Regions from separate parts of the Cedecea sp. genome, predicted to be linked through region 3. Evidence: predicted binding sites of a transcription regulator. Region 3 holds the regulator's gene; each other region holds the start of a gene.

Region 1 (6,034 bases), on a different contig from region 3:
TTTCCGGCTACCGCTCCATCGACACCAATAATGAACTTCGCGCTCACAGCCGCGGCGTGGCGAAAAAAAGCTACCACACCAAAGGCCAGGCGATGGATTTCCATATTGAAGGCGTTTCGTTAAGCAATATTCGCAAAGCAGCATTATCTATGCGCGCATGTGGTGTAGGATACTACCCCAGCAGCGACTTTGTGCATATTGACACCGGGCCGGTAAGGCACTGGTAAAACAACGGAATCCGGCTTTGTTGTCGGTAATGGAGCAGCATGAACTATCACATTATTCCGGTCACGGCTTTTGCCCAGAACTGTTCTCTTATTTGGTGCGAGGAAACGCAGCAGGCGGCGCTGGTGGATCCTGGCGGCGATGCCGCGCGCATTAAGCAAGAAGTGGCGCAGAAAAACGTGCAGATTAGCCAAATCCTGTTGACGCATGGTCATCTCGATCACGTCGGCGCGGCGGCTGAGCTGGCGGCACATTACGGCGTGCCCGTTGTGGGGCCGGAAAAAGAAGATGAGTTCTGGCTGCAGGGACTGCCACAGCAAAGCCGGATGTTTGGCCTCGACGAGTGTGAGCCTTTGACGCCGGACCGCTGGTTAAACGAAGGGGAAGGTGTTTCCGTAGGGAATGTAACTTTACAGGTGTTGCATTGTCCGGGGCATACGCCTGGCCATATTGTCTTCTTCGATGCGGCCTCTCGTTTGCTGGTTTCTGGTGATGTCATCTTTAAAGGCGGGGTGGGGCGCAGCGATTTCCCTCGTGGCGATCATGCGGCGTTGATTGATTCGATCAAGCGTAAGCTACTGCCGCTGGGAGATGATGTGACCTTTATTCCTGGCCACGGCCCGATGTCTACCTTAGGCTACGAACGCCTGCATAATCCATTCTTGCAGGATGAGCTGCCGGTCTGGTAAAGCCGTTTTCCAGTAAAATAAAAAGAGCCGCTTACGCGGCTCTTTTACTTTTTGCTGCCTGTAAATTTTACAGCACGGCAACGATGGCTTCGCACAGCGGCGCCATGTTATCCGGGGTCATTCCCGCAACGTTAACGCGGCCGGAGGCGACGGCGTAAACACCAAACTCTTCGCGCAGGCGCAGCACCTGATCTTTGGTCAGGCCGCTGAACGAGAACATCCCGTTCTGGTTAATGATGAAGCTGAAGTCGCGGTTGGCACCTTTCTCCTGCAGGGTATTCACAAACAGCTGACGCATGCGGTGAATACGCTGGCGCATATCGGTCAGCTCTTGTTCCCACATGGTACGCAGCGCGTCATTGCTCAGAATGGTCGCAACAACGGAGGCACCGTGTGCCGGTGGGTTGGAATAGTTGGCGCGAATAACCGATTTCACCTGGCTGAATGAACGATCGGCGGTGTCGGCATCGGTGGCAACCAGCGTGAAAGCACCTACGCGTTCATTGTACAAACCGAAGTTCTTGGAGTAGGAGCTGGCCACCAGCAGTTCTTTATGGCCGGCCGCGAAAATACGCAGGCCTTCGGCATCCTCTTCCAGCCCGCGGGCAAAGCCCTGATAGGCGAAGTCAAACAGCGGCAGCCAGCCTTTGGCCAGCGACATCTCTGCCAGCGTTTTCCACTGTTCGGCAGTAGGATCGATGCCGGTTGGGTTATGGCAGCAGCCGTGGAACAGCACTACGTCACCGGCTTCGGCCGCCTGCAGGCTGGCCACCAGACCATCAAAGTCCAGACTGTGATTTTCCGCATCGTAGTAGGCGTACTCTTTCACTTCCAGTCCGGCGGCGTTAAACACGCTTTTGTGGTTAGGCCAGCTTGGGTTGCTTACCCAGACGCGTTTCGCTGATGTATTTTTTGCCAGGAAGTCAGCGGCCACGCGCAGCGCACCGGTACCGCCTGGTGTTTGTGCCGTACGGGCACGTTTATCGGCGATAAGCGCATTGTCTTTACCGAACAGTAGCTCTTGCGTGCAACGGCCAAATTCAGGAATACCATCAATACCCAGATAGTTTTTGGTGGTCTCATTTTCCAGCAGATAAAGCTCTGCTTTCTTCACGCTGGTCAGGACAGGGGTTTTACCGGTCTCGTCCTTATAGACCCCGATGCCGAGGTTGATTTTGGTTGGACGGTCGTCGGCGCGAAACAGGTCGGCCAGACCAAGAATAGGATCGGCAGGGGCAGCGGTAATGTTCTCAAACATGACGGGTTCCATTAGTGATATCGGGGGAAATCGCTTTCAGGTTAACTGCTGTTTTACGAATTGCCAACCGTTTGCGATAAAAAGAGACGGTTAGCGATAACATCGGGTTTATTCTACTTTTTTGCCATAAAAAAACAGGGCCGAAGCCCTGTTTTTAAACATTTCAGACAAACAAATTGCTGAAATTAGAACTGATAGGTCACGCCAACTGCTGCCTGGTCGTCAGAACCAACCCAGCCGCCGCCAGTTTTAGCTGCTTCGCTGTCGCTCAGCAGGTTGAAGCGGTAGTCAGCATAAACGTTAAAGTTTTTGTTGAAGTAGTATGTCGCACCCGCTTCGATGTATTTAGCCAGATCGGCACTGCCGCCATCTACGCTAGCCAGTTTTTTGCCTTTGGACTGAACGTATGCCAGGGATGGACGCAGACCGAAGTCGAACTGGTACTGAGCGATAACTTCAAAGTTCTGAGTCTTCTTCGCTACGCTGAAGTAGTTCGGGTCGTCAGCCTTTTCTGGGCTGTTATAGACGTTGTTGCTCAGCTGGCTCATGTTGCGAGTCTCAGCATAAACCGCGGCCAGATAGATGTTGTTCGCGTCGTATTTGGTACCCAGTGCCCAGGCTTCAGCTTTGTTGCCGTTGTTGTCTTCTTTCTGCTTGGTGGTGCGGTTGGAGTTGCTGTAAGCACCAATTGCAGAGAAGCCTGCGCCGAAGTCATAGCCCAGAGAGTAGCCTACGCCGTCGCCGTTAGACTGGGATGGGTTAGCACGATCGTTTTTGCCCTGGTACTGAATACCAAAGTTCAGACCGTCAACCAGACCGAAGAAACCGCTGTTGCGGTAGGTCAGCAGGCCGTTAGAACGGCTGGTCATGTAGTTGTCTACATAGCCACCGCCCCAGGTTTCGCCAGACCAGGATGGCGCCATGTCGGTGTAGGATTCAACATCGTAAACGATACCGTAGTTACGGCCGTAGTCGATGGAACCACCATCAGTAATTTTCAGACCCGCGAATGCCAGACGGGTAGAGTTAGTCTGGTTACCTTCGCCGCCGTTTGCACGAGCACGATATTCCCACTGGCCATAGCCGGTCAGATCGTTATTGATCTGGGTTTCGCCTTTAAAGCCGATCTGGCCGTAGTTGACGTCGGTATTGCCTTTGTCACCGGTGGTGGTGAAGTCACGCTCACCAACAACTTTACCGTACAGATCCAGTTTGTTGCCGTTTTTGTTGTAGATTTCTGCAGCGTTAGCTGCACCGGCTACCAGCAGAGCAGGGATTACCACTGCCAGAATATTGCGCTTCATCATTATTTATTACCCTCATTGTGGTTTTTATGGACACCTGCCACTGCCGTCAATAATTCTTTACGGAACTATTGATGATAGTTTGGTGTCTTTCTGTATCTGTCAGGCATCTTTCCATCCATGAAACCGTTTCGCTAGCCTGAAAGTGCTACAAATGTCTAAACTGAGTTTCAAAAAGAAAATATGTGTAACTAAATATTAATTTTCGGGAACTTTGTGAACCATTTCAAATTTCATCCTCAACGCAACATCAATGCATCATTTCTTAGCATATATATATGAATTACTTATGTTTAATCCGCATAAGGTTAAATTCTGAGCATCATTCGTTCACAATTGTTCATTTTTTGTCTTGTTTTTAGAAGTCTGGATGGCTGTGTGAAAAATAGACAAATGTGCTATGCCCACCACTATTCAGGCGCGCTAGCAAATTTAAGCGCAACTTTTGTTAAAAATTGTGAGCAGGAAACAGTTCGTAACGGGCGAGTGGCAAATGAGGGTTGAAATTGACGTTTGTTTAAGGTTCGTTGAAGAAAATATACCGTATGCAATGAAACGTAAAAAGGCCAGCTTCAGCTGGCCTTTGACGTTTTTAAACTTAGAAACTCGCGTTACGCGGCGTACGTGGGAACGGAATGACATCGCGTACGTTCTGCACACCGGTGACATAGGCGATGAGGCGCTCGAAGCCCAGGCCAAAACCGGAGTGTGGAACAGTGCCGTAGCGGCGCAGATCGCGGTACCACCAGTAATCTTCTTTATTCAGCCCCATTTCAGCCATACGCGCGTCCAGCACATCCAGACGCTCTTCACGCTGGGAGCCGCCGATGATTTCACCGATGCCCGGTGCAAGGACGTCCATAGCGGCAACGGTCTTACCGTCTTCGTTCAGGCGCATATAGAAAGCTTTGATGTCTTTCGGGTAGTTTTTTACTACCACCGGTGCCTTGAAGTGCTGCTCGGCCAGGTAACGCTCGTGCTCGGAGGAGAGATCGACGCCCCAATAGACCGGGTTTTCGAACTTCTGCCCACAGTTCAGCAGGATTTCGACCGCGTCGGTGTAGTTCACCTGGGCAAAGTCAGCGGAGATAAAGCGTTCCAGGCGCTCAATGGCCTCTTTGTCCACGCGCTCAGCAAAGAACTTCATGTCGTCCATACGTTCTTCCAGGACAGCCTTAAAGACGTACTTGAGCATCGCTTCGGCCAGCCCGGCAACATCGTCCAGATCGGCAAACGCCACTTCCGGCTCCAGCATCCAAAACTCGGCCAGGTGACGGCTGGTGTTGGAATTTTCAGCACGGAAGGTTGGTCCGAAGGTGTAAACCTTAGACAACGCACTTGCATACGTTTCGCCGTTCAGCTGGCCGGAAACGGTCAGGAAGGCTTCTTTACCGAAGAAGTCTTTATCGAAGTCGACTTTACCTTCAGCGGTGCGTGGAAGGTTTTCCAGATCCAGCGTTGAAACGCGGAACATCTCGCCTGCACCTTCGGTATCAGAAGCGGTGATCAGCGGAGTGGACACCCAGAAATAACCATTTTCATGGAAGAAGCGATGCAGTGCCTGAGCCAGCGTATGACGAACGCGGGCAACGGCGCCAATCATATTAGTGCGTGGGCGCAGGTGAGCCACTTCGCGCAGGTATTCAATACTGTGACGTTTTGCCGCCATCGGATAGGTATCCGGATCGTCAACCCAGCCGGTCACTTCCACTTTGGTCGCCTGGAGTTCGAACGCCTGACCTTGACCCTGAGACTCAACCACAACACCGGTGACGATAACGGAACAGCCGGTAGTCAGGCGCAGAACGTCTTCATTGTAATTGGGCAGAGAATTATTAATGACGGCCTGTACAGGATCAAAGCAGGAACCGTCATAGACGGCGAGGAAGGAGATACCAGCTTTTGAATCTCTTCGAGTACGTACCCATCCGCGCACGGTGACTTCGCTGTCAACGGCGGCACGGCCCTGGAGTACGTCGGCTACAGGCACAACGCTCATAGTTTTCTCTCTATTAAATGGTCAATGACAAAAAAAATAGTAACCCACAAACGGGGGTTATCTATGTTACCTGTCACGCGCCATCAGACAAGCAGAATTCGCGTTGCTTATGAAGAAATAAAGGAAAGTGGGGAGGTCGGTGAATAGCGAACCCGCTATTCACCGAGGATTGCTGAATCAGCTGGCTTTTTTGACCAGCGGCAGGTCAAAGGCTTTACGCAGCGCGCGCACAAAGGCTTTGTCGTGACAGATGGTTTTTCCCGGGCTGTCGGAAAGCTTCGCGACCGGTTTACCGTTGCACTCCACTAGCTTGATAACGATGTTCAATGGCTTGACCTGAGGAATATCGCAGGTGAGGCGGGTGCCGATGCCAAAGCTGAGATTTACCCGCGACGAGAACCGGCGATAGAGCTCTACGGCTTTGTTTAAATCCAGGTTATCAGAAAACACCAACACTTTAGTTAACGGGTCGATGCCAAGCTTTTGATAATGGGCAATCGCTTTTTCTCCCCACTCTACCGGGTCGCCAGAATCGTGGCGCAGGCCCTGGTAGCGCGTT
Region 2 (6,034 bases), on a different contig from region 3:
GTCCAGATAGTCGTTAAAGGTATTCATTTTTTTCAGGTACTTACCGTCTTCGTACCATTGCTGCCCCAGCTCTCCGCCGCCGCGCACGTGGGCAATGGCATACACAAACCCTCGATCCAGCAGGCTAAGACGGCTGCTGCTGAAATCCGCATCCATGCTGCTACCATATGAACCATAGCCATAGACCAGCAGCGGACTTTTCCCCCGGCGGAAATGCTTGCGGTGGTAAACCAGCGAAACCGGCACCTGCACACCATCCCGCGCCGTAATCCAGAGATGTTCGCTGCGGTAGTTGCTGGCGTCAAAACCGGCCACCCCGGTTTGCTTGATAACCTTGCGTTCACCGGTATCCATATCCAGCTCAAAAAGCGTATCCGGCGTGGTCATTGAGGAGTAGCCATAGCGCAGATGAGAAGTCTCAGGCTCGGGATTGTAGCCAAGCCAGGTGACATAAGCCGGGTCATCAAAAGCAATGCCGGTGGACTCGTGCGTATGGCGATTAATCTGGCGCAGGCTGGTTAACCCCTGCTGCCTCTCTTCAATCACCAGCCAGTCGCGAAACAGCGTGAAGTCCTCGAGCATGACCTGCTCCCGCGCAGCAATCAGCGTTTCCCACTGTTTCTCATCGCGAACCGTACTGCGGAACAAACCAAAATTTTTGCCGTCTTTGTTAGAGCGAATGTAGAATCCGTGCTGGTAATGATCGAGCGTGTATTCATGATCTTTACGCCGAGGCACAAATACCTGTGGCTCGGCATCTGCAAGCTCCGCATCTAACAGCAAAGCTTCAGTGGTGGTCGCGCTGGCGAGATGGATAACAATAAAATGCTGTGAGGTCGTTTTATGTACGCTGACATAGAAAGCGTCATCTTTCTCCTCATATACCAGCCGATCCCTCGTAACCGGGTGGCCAAGCGTATGGCGCCAGACCTGATAAGGCAGCAGGGTTTTAGGGTGTTTCCGAACGTAGTAAAGCGTTGCGGAGTCATTTGCCCAAACAAAACTACTTGAGACATTATCCAGCAACTCCGGATACCAGTTCCCGGTGGTTAAATTACGCAGGCGAATACCGAACTGACGGCGAGAGAGATAATCCTCCGCCAGCGCCATAACGGCGTTATCCGGCGAGACAGATAACCCGCCCATGGTATAGAACTCGCTGTGGGCGGCACGTTTGTTAGCATCCAGCAAAACCTCCCAGGCGTCCCACTCCTCCTGAATGACCGATTGCCGCTGGTAAACGGCGTATTCATCGCCTTTCTCATAGACCTGACGGTAGCGAAAGCCATTCTTAACATAGGGCGCGGAAACATCATGAGGCGGAATACGGGCGATCATCTCTTTTAGCAGTTGGTCCTGCAAAGCACGTTGGCTCTCCATGATCCTTTTACCGTAGTCATTTTCCTGGTGAAGGTATTCCAGTACGTCAGGATCGGCGCGTTCGTCATCTCGCAGCCAGTAGTAGTTGTCCGTGCGGGTATCGCCATGAAGCGTCATAGCGTGGGGGATCTTTTTGGCTTTTGGCGGCATCACTTTCTTCATTTTCCGTTTAACACCCTGTAAGGGTGGCAAATTCAGCCAAGCTTGCAAGCGGAACGTGAAGGATAAAAAGAAAATGCCGGGAGATCCCCGGCATAGTAGCGGTACAGGATGATTAAACCGGGAGCGATTGTTTTTGCTGTTGAATATCCTGCTCGATGCCGACTCTCACATCCTGTGGAATGTTCAGCGCATCGCCAAGAGCGCTCAGGTAGCTGCGTTCCATGAAGTGATCGATATCGATAGCGGTACAGCTTAGGTAATAAAGCTCCAGCGCTTCTTCCTCATTTTTTACATCCTGCGCAAGCAGTTGAGGATCCAGGGGCCTATCGATCGCCCGCTCAATTAGCGCTTTACCTTCGCCCTCGATGCCCACTTCACGCAACTGCTGTTCGATAAACTGACGTTCTTTGGCATCAATATGACCGTCGCTTTTGGCGGCAAATACCAGCGCGGTAATCAATCGCTCGGTACGAACATCTACCGACGAGTGTTGCTGACCGTAGCCCGAAGCGGCTGGCTGGCTCTGGCGAACCCGGTCTTTGTATTTGTTCCAAAGCACACTACCGGCGACGGCCCCGCCGCCAACCAATAAGGCGCTGGTGCCGTATTTTGTTAACAGTTTGCGCGAGGATTTGCTTGCCAGCAGTAACCCGGCTAATCCGCCCAGCGCTCCCGGCACCAGAAGTTTGCTAAGCCCTTCCGGGCCAGTACCGGCCGCCGGCTGCGAAGATTGTGGGGAGGAGGTAGATTGCCCCAGTAACGACTGAAGCTGCTGTAACCAGTTATTCATGACGACCACCTTTTATTGGCTTAACGCGTCGAGAGTAGGCCACGGGACGTCAAGAAATGTCGGACGGCGCTAAAGATGGGAAAAGAATCGCGCCGGTAGCCCGGCGCAGGCAGCGCGGTTATGCCGCTTTAGTACGTTTACGCCCGGGATGTTCGCTTACGTTGTCTTCCGCCACAGCCGTTTGCTCAGCCACAGGGGCCTCTGTTTGTGGCTCAGATTCGGTCAACTCCGGCGCCGGCAATTTGCCATTTTTCAGGACGCCCGCCAGCAGATCCTTGTTTTCAGCCATCCACATCGCCAGGGTATCGCTCTGCCCTTCATCAAGCGCTAGCGGGCTTTGCTGCAGCCATTCGCCAAGCACTTCAGCCAGATCCAGCATTTTGTCGTAAGCGTCAGCGTCCTTTTTACTGGCAAAGGCCATTTTTTCTTGTCCCTCTCTCACTACAACATATTTAATCTCGACCGCCATTTTGCAGCTCCGTTTACCTGTTTATTTATCCAGTATATCGCCATTCATTTTATCACACAAGCCGTAAAGCCGCTGCCAACGCAAACGTTTTCGTTTATACTGCCGCGGTCTTTTTTTCTCTGTTAAGGCTAAATCACATGTCAACGTTGGGAACAGCTCTGCGCCCGGCAGCTACGCGAGTCATGCTGCTGGGTTCCGGTGAATTGGGTAAAGAAGTGGCTATTGAGTGTCAGCGCCTCGGAGTAGAAGTTATCGCCGTCGACCGCTACGCGAATGCGCCCGCGATGCACGTCGCACACCGCAGCCATGTTATCAACATGCTGGACGCTGCGGCGTTAAAAGCGCTGGTTGCGGCCGAAATGCCTGATTTTATCGTTCCTGAAATTGAAGCTATTGCTACCGACGCTCTGCTGGAGCTGGAAGCGCAGGGACAACGCGTGGTGCCGTGTGCGCGCGCAACAAAGCTGACGATGAACCGCGAAGGGATCCGCCGACTCGCGGCAGAAGAGCTTCAACTGCCAACCTCCGCCTACCGCTTTGCGGATAGTGAAGAGGCTTTCCAGCAGGCCGTACAGGAGATTGGCTTGCCTTGTATCGTCAAACCGGTGATGAGCTCATCCGGCAAAGGCCAGAGCTTTATTCGCACCGCCGACCAGTTGCCAAACGCGTGGGAATACGCGCAGCTTGGCGGGCGTGCCGGTAAAGGCCGGGTTATTGTTGAAGGCGTGGTCAATTTTGATTTTGAAATTACCCTACTGACCATCAATGCCATAGATGGGGTGCATTTCTGTGCGCCAATCGGCCATCGTCAGGAAGAGGGTGACTACCGTGAGTCCTGGCAGCCTCAGCAGATGAGCGACATCGCCCTGGCAAGATCAAAAGAGATTGCTGAGAAGGTGGTTACCGCCCTGGGGGGGCATGGCCTGTTTGGCGTTGAGCTGTTTGTCTGTGGCGATGACGTTATTTTCAGCGAAGTCTCTCCTCGCCCACACGATACCGGCATGGTGACGTTGATTTCGCAGGATCTTTCTGAGTTTGCCCTGCATGTTCGCGCCTTCCTCGGCCTGCCAATCGGTGAGATTCGCCAGTACGGCCCGGCCGCATCGGCGGTGATCCTGCCTGAATTGCAAAGCGATAATGTCACGTTCAACAATGTCGCCGGTGCGCTAGGCGGCGGCTTACAGGTTCGCCTGTTTGGCAAGCCGGAAATTGCGGGTAAACGTCGCATGGGTGTGGCGCTGGCAACGGGAAGCAACGTTGATGACGCTGTCGCAAGAGCCGTCGTGTCTGCTGCGCAGGTGAAAGTCGAAGGCTAAAAAAATAGCCCTCGATTAAGGGCTATTCACTCATTCAGCCCCGTGAACAGACGGGGCTTTTGAATGCCTTACAGCTTCGCGCCTTCAATGGCTTCACGGGCAAGCTTAGTGATGCGGTCGTAGTCCCCGGTTTCCAGCGCATCGGCCGGTACCAGCCAGGAGCCGCCGATGCACAGCACGCTTTTCAGCGCCAGGTAGTCACGGTAGTTAGCCGGGGAGATACCGCCGGTTGGGCAGAAACGCACCTGAGAGAACGGGCCAGCAATCGCCTGCAATGCTTTGGTGCCGCCGTTAGCTTCCGCCGGGAAGAATTTAAACTCTTTCAGACCGTAGTCCATGCCCAGCATCAGTTCAGATACGGTGCTGATGCCCGGGATCAGTGGGATGCTCCCTTCAGTGGCGGCTTTCAGCAGCGGCTCGGTCAAGCCCGGGCTGATAGCGAACTGCGCGCCGGCTTCAGTCACTTCTGCCAGCTGCTGTGGGTTCAGTACTGTACCCGCACCGATAATGGCTTCAGGCACTTCTTTCGCAATCGCGCGAATCGCGTCGATGGCACAGGCGGTACGCAGCGTTACTTCGAGCACGCGCACGCCACCGGCTACCAGCGCTTTTGCCATCGGCACCGCATGTTCCAGCTTGTTAACGACGATAACCGGAACGACCGGGCCAGTTTTCAGGATCTGTTCTGCTGTTGTTTTCCAATTTTTCATCTGAGTGCCTCTTAGCCACTTTTAATCTGTTTTCCGCGGGGCATATACCCGTCGCGGGCTTAAAATTTAATGCAGGTTGCGCCTTGTTCAGCGCCCGAAAGCTGTTCGCGCAATGCGCCGAATAGCTCGCGTCCGGTTCCTGTGCGCTCGGCGCTGAGATCCGGGTGATAAGCAGTGCGCGCCGCAAGTACGGCTTCATCGACAAGCAACGTTAGCTCGCCGGTCTGGCCGTTGACGCGAATAATGTCGCCATCCTGCACTTTCGCCAGCAGCCCGCCGTCATACGCTTCCGGGGTAACATGGATTGCAGAAGGCACCTTACCTGAGGCGCCGGATAGTCTTCCATCTGTCACCAGAGCAATTTTGAAACAGCGGTCCAATAATACTCCAAGCGGCGGCATAAGTTTATGCAATTCTGGCATGCCGTTGGCTTTTGGCCCCTGGTGGCGTACCACAACCACGCAGTCGCGGTCGAGTTTACCTGCTTCAAAGGCAGGTAATACGTCGTGCTGGCTTTCGAAGATAACAGCAGGGGCTTCAATCACCTGATTCTCAGCCGGAACAGCAGAGGTTTTCATCACCGCACGCCCCAGGTTTCCGCTAAGCACTTTCGTTCCGCCGTGGCGGGAGAACGGTTTTTCCATGGTGGCAATCACGTCACCATCCAGCGGCTGGCTGGCACCTTGACGCCATGCCAGCTGGCCGTTATCCAGCCACGGTTCCATGGTGTAATGATGCAGGCCAAAACCAGCAACGGTATTGACGTCTTCATGCAGCAGCCCGCCTTTCAGCAGTTCACGCATCAGTACCGGTACGCCACCCGCCGCCTGGAAATGATTAATATCCGCCGGGCCGTTCGGGTATAAGCGCGCCAGCAGCGGCACTATCTCGGAGATGTCGGAGAAGTCGTCCCAGTTAATGATGATCCCGGCGGCACGAGCCATTGCGACAAGGTGCATGGTGTGGTTAGTGGAGCCCCCGGTTGCCAGCAGCGCGACGATGCCGTTTACCACGACTTTCTCGTCAATCATTTTCCCTATCGGCATCCATTCGTTTCCGTTGCCGGTCAAGCGGGTCACCTGACGCGCCGCGGCATCCGTCAGCGCATAGCGCAGTTCAGCGTCTGGCTGGACAAACGAAGATCCCGGCAGCTGCATACCCATAAACTCAACAACCATCTGGTTAGTATTCGCCGTACCGTAAAAGG
Region 3 (6,034 bases):
TGGGTGCGAGGCTTGAGACGTAGGGTAGGGATCATCAGCAGCAAAGCGATAGCGAACAGTACGGCAAAAATGGCTTGCCATTCAAAATGGTTCAGCAGCCAGCTTCCCAGCAGCGGGGCCAGCGCCGGGGACAGCCCAACCAGCGGCATGATGGTGGCGAAGATGCGGCCAGCACGATTAGCAGGATAATAGTCGGTCACCAGCGCCTGCCAGCTGACCGCTGCAGAGCAAACGCCGACGGCCTGAATGAAACGCAGTACCAGAAGGGTTGTGGCGTCTTTTACCCAAAGCATGCCTATGCAGCCTGCGGCAAACATGGCAAGACCAATCAGCAGAACGGGTTTACGCCCGAAGCGATCGGAAAGCGGCCCCCACATTAGCTGGGCAAAAGCGAAGCCTGCCAGAAACAGGCTCAGGCTGGCGCTAACCGCTGACGCATTTGTCCCCAGGTCTTGCTGAATGGCGGCAAAGGCAGGCAGGTACATGTCGGTGGCGAGGAAGCCCAACACGCTCAGCCCCGCAAGCCAGATAAGAAATCCCTTTGATGGTTGCATATTTCACTCTTGATTTTTGATAGCAGGTTAACGGGGCAGGAGTCTACGGAGTGCAAAACCGCTTGTGAAACGCTAATATTTGCACATTGCATTCAAATTTTTTGCAGGCAAAAACATGTGGTCTGAATATTCTCTGGAAGTTGTGGATGCCGTGGCCCGCAATGGAAGCTTCAGCGGTGCCGCCCAGGAGCTACACCGCGTGCCTTCTGCCATAAGCTATACGGTACGCCAGCTCGAAGAGTGGTTAGCTGTGCCGCTCTTCGAACGGCGGCACCGTGATGTTGAACTCACCGCAGCCGGGGCTTTTTTTTTGAAGGAGGGTCGCTCTGTTATCAAAAAAATGATGGCTACCCGACAGCAATGCCAGCAGATAGCAAACGGCTGGCGCGGGCACCTGTCCATTGCGGTAGACAATATTGTGAAGCCAGAGCGTACCCGCCAGCTGGTGCTGGATTTTTATCGCCACTTTCCGGATATCGAGCTACGGGTATTTCAGGAGGTCTTCAACGGCGTGTGGGACGCACTGGCTGACGGACGAGTAGAGGCGGCGATAGGGGCGACGCAGGCTATCCCCGTGGGAGGACGTTATGCGTTTCGGGATATGGGGGCGCTTAGCTGGCGCTGTGTCGTTTCGACCGATCATCCGCTCGCGCAACATGAGGGTGTTATTCCGGACGATATGCTCAGGGCCTGGCCATCTTTGGTTCTGGAGGATACATCGCGTTCGCTGCCCAAGCGTATCACCTGGCTTCTTGATAACCAGCGCCGCGTGGTGGTGCCGGACTGGGCTTCAGGGGCGGACTGCCTTAGCGCAGGCCTGTGCATTGGCATGGTGCCTACGCACATCGCTAAGCCGTGGCTGGACGGCGGAGAGTGGCAGGAGCTGACGCTGGAAAATCCGTTCCCGGATGCAGCTTGCTGCCTGACGTGGAGGCAGGATGACGCATCGCCTGCGTTAAGCTGGCTGCTGGAATACCTGGGGGACAGTGAGACGATGAATCAGGAGTGGCTTCAGGAGCCAGGCAACACATTCCCGGCTCCTGACAAGACTTAGCGGCGGTAATCGCGGAACGGGCCGTCGGCTACCGAGCGGCGTTCGATGAGGCGCGGATGGACTTCAATCGTCTGCGACTCTTCACGTTTGTTGATTATACGGTCGAGCAGCATATTAAAGGCCGTTTCGCCCAGACGTTCTTTTGGCTGGTGGATAGTGGTCAACGCCGGAGAGAAATAGCGGGCGTTGCGCACATTATCATAGCCGATGATAGAGATATCCTGCGGCACGCGCAGCCCCATCTCATCCGCTGCGCAGATCGCGCCCATCGCCATGATATCGCCACCGCAGAATACCGCTGTAGGGCGATGTGGCTGGTTGAGTAATTGCTGCATGGCCCGGTAGCCGGACTCTGGCTCGAAGTCGCCCTGAACTACCCAATTATCCGGTACTTTAATATTGGCTTCATCAAGCGCCTTCAGGAAGCCTGCATGGCGACCGCCGCCGGTATTACGTTCCAGCTGACCCGGGATCGCACCGATGTCGCGATGGCCGCGTTCAATCAGGTAACGGCCTGCGAGATAACCGCCGTGAAAAGCATTGTCGACAACGGAGTCGGTAAAGTCGGCGCGGGCTTCGCCCCAGTCCATCACCACCATGGGAATATGACGGTACTCTTCCAGCGTAGAGAGCAGGCTTTCCGGGTACTCGGAGCACATCACCAGCAAGCCATCAACGCGCTTTTGCGCCATCATCGACAGGTAGGCGCGCTGTTTCTCAAAGTTGTTGTGCGCATTGCCAAGGATCAAGGTGTAGCCTTTCGCGAAACAGCTGTTCTCGACCGATTCGATAATTTCAGCAAAATAGGGGGCTTCGCTTGAGGTAGCAAGCAGACCGATGGATTTGGTGTGGTTGACCTTCAGGCTGCGTGCAACGGCACTCGGTGAGTAGTGCAGCTCTTTAATTGCTGCCCAGACGGCGTTGCGCGTCTCTTCCGCCACAAAACGGGTCTTGTTAATGACATGTGACACAGTGGTAGTGGAAACGTTTGCGCGCTTCGCTACGTCCTTAATTGTTGCCATTAGATGTCACTCCAGACCATATCGTAAACTCCTGATAACTCATATGTTAAACGTTTGCCTTCGCTAACTCCTGGGGCAACACGTTGGTTGCAGGCCTGTCGGGAATGCGACATACAGCGGGAGGAGGGCGTTGCCGGGCGATACGCGGTAAATTAGCGAAGGATTTTGGCTTATCCCGGGGCAAAGTGGAAGAGGGAAAACCGAGATCTGTGCAAAACCAGCAGGATTTTTCTCGCCAATTGTGGGAAAATCATCCTGCTTACACTTTGTAGGGAAATAAAAGGAGCTTACGATGAGTACCGATCTGAAGTTTTCCATGGTGACCACGGTTATCGTACTGGGCCTGATTGTTGCCGGTGCGCTGACCGCCGTACTGCACTGATTTAATAAGGGCCGCTAATAGCGGCCCTTAGGCCGTAGACAAAGAGGGAAAAGTATGGCTTTTCCCTCTTTGTGGTTATCAGTCGAAAATCAATGAATTGATTTTCCCCGTTTATTTCCAAAAAACCTCAGGTAATCCTTCCATTCTCTGATGAAAAGCGGCTGCAAATCAGCCCGCCAGGTTTTGCGCAACAAATGTCCAGTTAACCAGCGCCCAGAAGTGGTCCAGATATGTCGGGCGCGCATTACGGTAATCAATATAGTAAGCGTGTTCCCAGACATCTACGGTCAGCAGCGGTTTTGCATCGGTAGTGAGCGGGGTTCCGGCGTTTGAGGTGGAAACTATTGCCAGGCTGCCGTCGCTGTTTTTGACAAGCCAGGTCCAGCCGGAACCGAAGTTTTTGATGGCGGCTTCGGTGAACTGTTTTTTAAATGCTTCTACGCTGCCAAAGGCGTTAGTAATGGCTGCCAGCACTTCCCCGGCTGGCTCTCCTCCTGCGTTTGGCGCCAGGCAGTGCCAGTAGAACGTATGGTTCCAGACCTGTGCGGCGTTATTGAAAATCCCACCGTCAGCGTGCTTAACGATCTCCTCCAGCGTCTTCCCTTCAAACGGACTGCCTTTTACAAGGTTATTCAGGTTAGTGACGTAGGTTTGATGGTGTTTACCGTAGTGGTATTCGAGGGTTTCGGCTGAGATGTGCGGTGCCAAAGCGTCTTTTGCATAGGGCAGGGCGGGTAGTTCGAACGACATTGCTTCACTCCTTGTTATTTTGATTCACAATATAACTACATTTTGTGTGGTTATAAGGTTAGCAAATTACGGGAGTGCAAAAAAGCGAAATGAAACAGCCCGTTGTCGGGCTGTTCAGACGGCAGACAAACTACCTGCAATGAATAGATACCAGATGGCGTTTTAAAATAAACAAGGAAAATCAATTTATTGATTTTCGACTGATAACCACAAAGAGGGAAAAACCACGCTTTTTCCCTCTTTGTCAGCAACAATTAACAGCCCGTTGCCGGGCCGTTAACATTTTAATCAGAATAAAACCGCCCGATGGGGCGCAGATAAGATTAGCGAATTGTCTTTGGCGTCATGACCCGGCGGGCACCGACGTAGTGGCGCTGCCAGTAATCCTCGCTCAGGGAGGTTATCTGGATATCACGGCCGCTGCGGGGAGACTGAATAAACTTGCCGTTGCCGACGTAAACGCCAACGTGGTCAGCGGTTCCGCGCCCTTGAGTGCGGAAGAAGACCAGGTCGCCGCTTTCCAGTTCGCTGCGATCAACGGAAGAGGCATCACGCAGGTGATACATTTCGTTGGCGGTGCGTGGAATACGGATGTTCACCAGATCTTTATAAGCGTAATAAATCAGCCCGCTGCAGTCGAAACCGGTGCGTGGAGAGGTGCCACCCCAGCGGTACGGTTTACCAATTTGCCCCATCAGCTTGTTCATGGCGGTTTTTTGCGCCTTCTGTACTCGCACTTTGTGCGCCTGAGCAATAGTCAGATTTTTTTCTGACTTCACCTTCACGCACTGTTTTTTATGCCCTTTACGATGGGTGCATTTTTCAGTGTAGGCGAGAGTGGCTGCGGCTGGCTGTACGGCTAACTTCTGGGAGGATTTTTTACTGCTGTTTTTAGCGAGGGTTTTGCTTTTGCCTGAGACGTTGTGTTTTACAACTTTGGCTTTTGCCGGTGAGGTCTCTTTTTTACCGGACTTCTTTGTGGAGGCTGTGCTGGCCTTCTGTTTTGCCTTTGCTTTCTCTTTACCCTGGTTGCTTTTACTGGTGGTTTTTGCCGGATGGTTTTTTTGTGCAACAGGATGGCGGACGTGCTCGGACGCCTGCGTCAAAGGTGTATAGGGCAAAGCAAATAGCAGAGCACAGAGCGTGATAGAAATTTTATTTATCCGCGCCACTCGTCAATCCCCTGATAAATGAAAGCACGATGCTAACCATCATGCCTGCGTATGATTTTTGCGAAACCCGACGATTCTAATGCATAAAAGCCGATGATGTTAATAGGCAATTACTATTTAACGGTCAAAAGTGGAAGCTATAGCTAAAAAATTAACCATTACCGCGAGTTATCCGCTGTTTTATTGATCGCCAATGGGGCAAATTGCTAATTTTCGCGCGCCATAAAAGTGTTATTCTTAAAGCATGTTTGCATGCCCACGGTGGCGCGGGAAAAACCCTGCTAAAAATGGTGTTTTCTGGCCGGGGTGCAACTGGCTACAATGGCAGGCTATTGCCGTATCAAGGTTTGAGGAAGCAAGACAATGAGCACTATTGAAAAAATTCAACGCCAGATCGCTGAGAACCCCATTCTTCTTTATATGAAAGGTTCCCCGAAGCTGCCGAGCTGCGGCTTCTCCGCTCAGGCCGTTCAGGCGCTATCCGCCTGTGGCGAGCGTTTCGCCTATGTTGATATTCTGCAGAACCCGGACATTCGTGCTGAGCTGCCGAAATACGCTAACTGGCCAACGTTCCCACAGCTGTGGGTTGACGGTGAGCTGGTCGGCGGCTGTGACATCATTATTGAAATGTACCAGCGCGGCGAACTGCAATCTCTTATCAAAGAGACCGCAGAGAAGCATAAATCTCAGGAGCAGGGCGCAGAGTAATCTCGCCGGCCATAAAAAAAGCGACCCTCGGGTCGCTTTTTTTATGCTTCGGATTCCGGCTCGTCGGCTAAGGGCAGAGGCCACCCGCCGAGGCGCTTCCAGCGATTGACGATTTCGCAAAATAGCAGGGCGGTCTGCTCTGTGTCATATAAAGCAGAGTGGGCCTGTGAGCTGTCAAACTTCTGCCCGGCCGCGATGCAGGCTTTTGCCAGAACGGTTTGCCCCAGCACCAGGCCACTCAGTGCGGCGGTATCAAATGTGACGAACGGGTGGAACGGGTTACGTTTTAACGACGCCCGCTCAGCGGCAGCCATCATAAAGCTGTGATCGAAAGTCGCATTATGCGCGACCATAATGGCGCGGCTACAGCCGCTATCTTTGATGCCTTTACG

What was found. Region 3 encodes PurR, which represses purine synthesis genes. Its sites were predicted from a motif close to CANGCAAACGTTTGCNTG; they were not measured.
Region 1: the regulator PurR is predicted to act here: its motif matches at 2,233-2,250, upstream of VGM55_RS01270 (amino acid aminotransferase).
Region 2: the regulator PurR is predicted to act here: its motif matches at 2,879-2,896, upstream of purT (formate-dependent phosphoribosylglycinamide formyltransferase).

The regions. Positions count from the first base shown of each region.
Region 1 covers NZ_DASYBS010000009.1:88,835-94,868, forward strand. Annotated here, with positions in the region: gene VGM55_RS01260 (YcbK family protein) at 1-227, shown strand, start outside; gene VGM55_RS01265 (MBL fold metallo-hydrolase) at 267-914, shown strand; gene VGM55_RS01270 (amino acid aminotransferase) at 982-2,172, opposite strand; gene VGM55_RS01275 (porin) at 2,358-3,479, opposite strand; gene asnS (asparagine--tRNA ligase) at 4,075-5,475, opposite strand; gene pncB (nicotinate phosphoribosyltransferase) at 5,653-6,034, opposite strand, start outside.
Region 2 covers NZ_DASYBS010000042.1:126,581-132,614, reverse strand. Annotated here, with positions in the region: gene ptrB (oligopeptidase B) at 1-1,530, opposite strand, end outside; gene VGM55_RS07230 (tellurite resistance TerB family protein) at 1,655-2,332, opposite strand; gene VGM55_RS07225 (YebG family protein) at 2,451-2,801, opposite strand; gene purT (formate-dependent phosphoribosylglycinamide formyltransferase) at 2,939-4,117, shown strand; gene kdgA (bifunctional 4-hydroxy-2-oxoglutarate aldolase/2-dehydro-3-deoxy-phosphogluconate aldolase) at 4,186-4,827, opposite strand; gene edd (phosphogluconate dehydratase) at 4,887-6,034, opposite strand, start outside.
Region 3 covers NZ_DASYBS010000165.1:57,899-63,932, reverse strand. Annotated here, with positions in the region: gene punC (purine nucleoside transporter PunC) at 1-554, opposite strand, end outside; gene punR (DNA-binding transcriptional activator PunR) at 670-1,608, shown strand; gene purR (HTH-type transcriptional repressor PurR) at 1,605-2,630, opposite strand; gene VGM55_RS25905 (YnhF family membrane protein) at 2,923-3,012, shown strand; gene sodB (superoxide dismutase [Fe]) at 3,181-3,762, opposite strand; gene VGM55_RS25895 (C40 family peptidase) at 4,086-4,934, opposite strand; gene VGM55_RS25890 (Grx4 family monothiol glutaredoxin) at 5,298-5,642, shown strand; gene rnt (ribonuclease T) at 5,684-6,034, opposite strand, start outside.